2 regions of the Janthinobacterium sp. SUN033 genome follow, and region 1 is predicted to be linked to the other one. Evidence: predicted binding sites of a transcription regulator. Region 1 holds the regulator's gene; the other holds the start of a gene.

What was found. Region 1 encodes FNR, which switches genes on or off when oxygen is low (the NO sensors DNR and NnrR bind a similar motif). Its sites were predicted from a motif close to TTGATNNNNATCAA; they were not measured.
Region 2: OX460_RS17105 (universal stress protein) is a predicted target of FNR. The motif match lies at 1,188-1,201, and genes of this name have one in related genera.

Annotation. Positions count from the first base shown of each region.
Region 1 is NZ_JAPQNV010000004.1:731,439-734,533, forward strand. It holds gene OX460_RS20400 (response regulator) at 1-506, opposite strand, end outside; gene fnr (fumarate/nitrate reduction transcriptional regulator Fnr) at 756-1,514, shown strand; gene OX460_RS20410 (FixH family protein) at 1,518-2,042, opposite strand; gene ccoG (cytochrome c oxidase accessory protein CcoG) at 2,145-3,095, opposite strand, start outside.
Region 2 is NZ_JAPQNV010000004.1:768-3,862, reverse strand. It holds gene OX460_RS17110 (murein transglycosylase A) at 1-655, shown strand, start outside; gene OX460_RS17105 (universal stress protein) at 696-1,133, opposite strand; gene OX460_RS17100 (MFS transporter) at 1,271-2,590, opposite strand; gene OX460_RS17095 (enoyl-CoA hydratase) at 2,654-3,095, shown strand, end outside.

The sequences.
Region 1 (3,095 bases):
ACCTGGCCATCGGCGGCCAGCACGGGCGCCACCATCTGCACGATGGGCATGCCGCTCGACTTGCCCAGCATCGGTTCGGTGATCATGGGCTGGCGCGTGCGCAGGACGGTCTGGAAATACTCGCGCTCGGCGACGTTGATGCCGGCGCGCCCCGCTACCTCCGGCATGTCGGCCACGACGGCGCCATGCGCGTCGAGCACCAGCACGTCATCGAACAGCACCAGCATCGAGCGGCGCGAATAGTATTCGCGCAATTGGGCGGGCCGGGCGATCAATTCCGGCGGCTGCTGCCTGGCCGTCAGGGTGACGATCTGCAGCAGCATGCCCAGCTTGTCGTCGAGCTCGGCAGCGGTGCGGGTGATCAGGGACGATTGCTGGCTCAGCAGTACTCGGGTGAAGTCGTCGCGCATGTGCTGCACCTGGATCATGGTGACCAGCGCGATCATGGCGATCGAGGTCAGGCTGGTGGCCAGCGCGACTTTTGCTTTAATGCCGAGAGGCTTCATGATTTCCTTTTCAGTACCGGGCGGCACAGGCGGCAGATAATGCTGTCAGGAATTTTCCTATCAATGCCCCAGCTTGGCAAGCGCCGCCGCGCAAATTGCCCGTCCCGGATGGGCTTTTGACGATGTTGCCATATAATTAAAGGCTGGACGTCGTTTATTCGCCGAATTTACGGTGAAATTGGCATACGGCAACCCTGTATGCGGCTGTATGCAGTAAACTTGTTGTTGCATTTTCTAAAAGGTACCGACATGACTGAAGCGCTACTCACTCCAACCTTGCCCACCGTGAACGTGGAGGCGTTGCGTGCGCGATGCTCGACCTGCAGCATGCATCAATTGTGCCTGCCGATGGGCCTCGATGTGGGCGATATGGACAGGCTGGATCAGATCATCGGCCGCCGCCGCAAGATCGTGCGCGGCGCCTCGCTGTTCCGTATCGGCGACTCGTTCCAGAACCTGTATGCGATCCGCCTGGGGCATTTCAAGACGTACCAGATCAATCCGGGCGGCGAAGAGCAGGTGACGGGCTTCCAGATGGCGGGTGAACTGCTGGGCATGGACGCCATCAGCGCCGACCGCCACCACTGTAATGCGGTGGCTCTGGAAGACAGCGAAGTGTGTGAAATCCCGTTTTCCAGCCTGGAACAATTGCTGGGCAATATGCCGACCCTGCTGCGCCATTTCCACCGCATGATGAGCCAGGAAATCACGCGCGAGCAAAGCGTCATGCTGTTGCTGGGCAATATGCAGGCGACGCAGCGCTTTGCCGCCTTCATCGTCAACCTGGCGTCGCGCTATGAAGCGCGCGGCTATTCGGGCAGCAATTTCCAGCTGCGCATGTCGCGCGAGGAAATCGGCAACTACCTGGGCCTGACCATCGAGAGCGTCAGCCGCCTGCTGTCGAAGTTCAAGAAGGAAGGCTGGCTGCGCGTCTCCAATCGGGAAATTGAAATCCTGCAGCCGGCCAAGTTAAAAGCCATTACGGCCGGCACGGACGTCTGCAAGTAAGACTTACAGTTCCTCGTCCGCATGCAGCGCGATGCTGCGCTGCAGGGGCCAGGTCCAGATGCCGGACAGGCGCCACTCGCGTTTGTCGTTTTCCACCAGCACTTGCCAGCGGCTGCGCTCGAGCATCGGCAGCGCCACGGAAAAATTGCCGGCTGCGTCGGGCTGCACCAGCACCTTGATATCCTTTTCCGGCAGGGTCGCATGCGCCAGGTGCAGCTGCAAAGGCGCCTGATAGGCCTTGCCGAAGCTGTGCACGGAACCGGTCAGGCGTGCTTGCGCCACGTCATACGACAGGCGCGTATCCATCGCCAGGTCGCTGGCGATCGTGTCGCGCTTCAAATCCTGGTTGATCGCCTTGCCCTGCTTGTAATAATCGCCCACCACCAGCGCATCGGGCTGCGTAAACGCGATATAGCCCATGAAGCTGCCGACGACCACGGACAGGCCGGGGCCGATCATCAGCAGCCATGGCCAGCGATGCTTGTACCACGGTGCAACGGGTGCTTGCAGTTTCAGACTGTCGGACATGGTATTTCTCCTGTGTAAACGGCCAATCCCCGTGCGGGGACCGGCCTTCCTGCAACTTCGTGGCGGCGGCGAGGGCACCCGGTCCCCGTCCGCCTTTCCTTGTTAACGTGGCACGATGAATACCGCGCTTTCACGCACATGCAGCGATGGGTCGTCCAGCGATTGCAATTCGATCGCAATCTTGTTCGAGCCCTTCTCTCCCACGCCGTGCGGCACGCGCAGGCGGATGGGCCAACCCAGCGTTTCCGTCGGCTGCAAGGTCACTTCTTCGCGCGTCAGCAAGGTCAGGCCCGGCAAGCCGGAAGCGCTGATTTTGAAATGCTGGCTTTGCTCCGACGTGTTCATGATCTGCAGGCGGTAGACGTTTTCGATCATGCCGTCTTCCACTTCGCGTCCCATGGAACCGCGGTCGCGGATCACGTCCATTTTCAGGGGCGTGCGCAGGGCCAGCGAAGTACACACGGCGATGATGATCAGGGCCAGGATGGAAGTGTAGATCAAGACGCGCGGGCGCATGGCGCGCTGGCGTATCTGCTTCGAATTGAAGTTGTTTTCCATCGCATGGTCGGTACTGTAGCGTACCAGTCCCCGTGGCCGGTCGACCTTGTCCATCACGCTGTTGCAGGCATCGACGCAAGCGGCGCAACCGATGCATTCATACTGCAGGCCGTTACGGATATCGATACCGGTCGGACACACCTGCACGCACAGGGTACAGTCGATGCAATCGCCCAGCTTGTCGTTGTTGCCGGCCTTCTTGCTCATGGCGCCACGTGGTTCACCGCGCTTGGCATCGTAGGTGATGATCAAAGTGTCCTGGTCGAACATGGCGCTCTGGAAGCGCGCGTAGGGGCACATGTATTTGCACACCTGCTCGCGCAGCCAGCCCGCGTTGCCGTAGGTTGCCAGACTGTAGAACAAGACCCAGAACCATTCCCAGGGACCGAAGTTCAGCGTGGTCACCGACTGCGCCAGTTCCTTGATCGGCGTGAAGTAGCCGACAAAGGTAAAGCCCGTCCACAGGGCGATGGCGCCCCATACCAGGTGCTTGGC
Region 2 (3,095 bases), 730 kb from region 1:
CGGCAAGAAGGTGATACCGTACGCAACCCGCGCCGACATCGAGCGCGCCACGTCCGTCACGGGCAAGGAATTGCTGTGGGTGGATGACGAAGTCGAGGCGTTCTTCCTGCAAGTGCAGGGTTCCGGGCGCGTGCAGCTGACCGATACGCAGGAAACCGTGCGCGTGGCGTATGCGGATCAAAACGGCCATCCGTATAAATCGATCGGCCGCTACCTGGTCGACAAGGGCGAGCTGACCCTGAGCCAGGCGTCCGCGCAGGGCATCAAGGCGTGGATCGCCGGCCATCCCACGCGCAAGGATGAATTGTTCAACGCCAATCCCAGCTATGTCTTCTTCAAGGAAGAGCGCTTGCCCGATCCGAAAGTGGGGCCGAAGGGCGCGCTGGGCGTGCCGCTGACGCCGCAGCGTTCGGTGGCCATCGATTCGCGCTTCCTGCCGCTGGGCGCGCCCGTGTTCCTGTCCACCACGCAAGCCAATAGCGAGATTCCCATGCAGCGCCTGGTGATGGCGCAGGATACGGGCGGCGCCATTCGCGGGCCGATCCGTGTCGATTATTTCTTTGGCTTTGGCGCGGAAGCGGCCGAGAATGCGGGCCGCATGAAACAGAGCGGCGCCGTGTGGGTGTTGTTGCCGAAGCAGGCGCCGGCGCGCTGAGTTTATCGCGGCGCCGGGCGGGGATTGCGCTAGCGCAAGGTTAGCGCAGGATCATGACGGGTAAATGGGTGTGGGCCAGCACTTTTTGCGTTTCGCTGCCCACGAACAACTTGTTCAAGCCCTTGCGGCCATGCGAGGCCATCAGGATGATGTCGCAATGGTAGGTTTGCGCCGCATTGACGATTTCATCGTGCGGGCTCGGCGATACGGCCACCACGCCTTCGAAAGGCACGCCGGCAGCGCTTGCCGCTGCGCCGATCTTGTCGATGGCGCGTTGCGACGCTTCCTGCATCTGCTGTTCATACAGGCTGGCGTCGAGCACGATGCCGCCGTCGGCCATCGGCGAGAACGGGAAGGGCTGCACCACGCTGATGGCGACCAGCTTGGCCTTGTTCAGTTGGGCGAAGGCGAGGGCGGTCTCGGCGGCTTTGTCGGACAACGGCGAGCCGTCGGTGGGAAATAAGATGGTGTTAAACATGGCGTGCTCCTCAAGTGATGTAAGACAGCTTATGGATTTACATCAATTAAAACCTTGATATAAATCAAACCTCACAGGCTTTGGCGTGAATAGTGTCGCCAAGGCAATCTTTTAGCAGTGTATGCCCGTTCATCGCTTCAGGTGCGCACGCTACGCAGCGGCGTGCCCCACACCATGGCCACCGTCAACAGGATGCTGCCGGCCGCGATGCAAGCGAGACCATTGCGCACGCCAAAGTGTTCCGCGATCCAGCCGGCGGCCAGCGCGCCCAGCGGCGCCGTCGCCACCGTCAGAAAGCGCATGGTCGACGTCATGCGGCCCAGCATGGGGTCGGGCGTCACCTTCTGGCGCAGGCCCAGGTAGGGAATAAAGAACAGCATCACGCCGCAATCGAAAAAGAACATCAATATGGCATACGCCACGGCGCTGGCGGCCGCGCTGCCGAACAGTGCTGCCGGAATCGTTGGCGTCAGGGCAAAGCACACGGAGGTGGATGCCAGGCCGATCAGGATGGTGCGGCCGGCGCCGTAGCGCTTCGTCAATGGCTTGACGATGAAGGCGCTGAGTAGCACGCCGGCGCCGCCCAGCATCTGCGTCATGCCCAGCACGCCAGGACTCATGCCCAGATCGCGCGTGGCGAACAGCACCGTCAAGGCCATGCTGGCGTAAAACAGGAAATGCCAGATGCCGGCGCCCCAGGCCAGCGCGCGCAGCAGCGGTTCGCGCCACACGAACAGCAAGCCGTCGGCGATGTCGCGCAAGGCGTGCTTGTCGGATGGCGCCGGCCGTGGATCGCGCACGCTCATGGCGCGCAAATTGAAGACGGAAATCAGATAGCCGCACGCCGTGCACAGGATGGCGACGGGTGCGGACAGCACTTGCACCAGTACGCCGGCCAGGCCGGGGCCGATCAGGCGCGACGCCGATTCGGTGGCGGCAAATTTCGACTGCGCATCGATCAAGCCATCGCGGCCCACGAGGAAAGTCAGAAACACCTGCTCGGCACCGCCGCCCACGACGAAGCCCGTGCCGATGATGAACCCCACTATATATAACCACGGCATCGACAGCACGCCGCACCAATAGGCCACTGCCACGCTGGCCAGGGCCAGGCCGGACATGCTTTCGCTGAACAGCATGATCGGGTGCTTGCTGCGCCGGTCCAGCAGCACGCCGACGGGCAAGCCGAACAGGGCGAACGGCAGCGCCTGCAAGGCAACCAGCACGCCCATCTGTTCCGGCGTCGCATGCAATAACAGTACCGCACACAGGGGCAGGGCCAGCGAGGTGATCTGGGCGCCGAAGCAATTGAGGCCGTTGCTGAACCACAGGCGGCGGAAATTCACGCTGGCGGCGCTGCCGTCGCCGCGCAGGTAATGGGCGCAGTACTGGAAGAGGGAGGAGAAAATATCTTGCTCGATATGAAAATGATCAGGCTCACAATAATAGCAGTGCACCTGCCGCGCCGCTGCCGTTAGCCGCTACAATCGTTGTCACCGTGTTCATCCAGAGGAGACTATATGCAATACGAAGACTTGATCATCGATATCCAGGACAAAGTGGCGCTCATCCGCCTGAATCGCCCGAAGGCCTTGAATGCCTTGAACGACAACATGATGAATGAGCTGGGCGACGCCTTGCTGAAATTCGACGCGGATGACAATATCGGCTGCATCGTGCTCACTGGCAGCGAAAAAGCGTTTGCCGCCGGCGCCGACATCGCCGCCATGGCCGATTACACCTACCCGGACACCTTTACCCAGGGCTACATTAGCCGCAACTGGGAACATATCTTGCGCGTGCGCAAACCTGTGGTGGGCGCGGTGGCTGGCTATGCGCTCGGTGGCGGTTGCGAACTGGCCATGATGTGCGATTTCCTGATCGCCGCCGACAGCGCCAAATTTGGCCAGCCGGAAATCAAGGTCGGCGTCACGCCGGGTGCGGGCGGCACGCAGCGTTTGC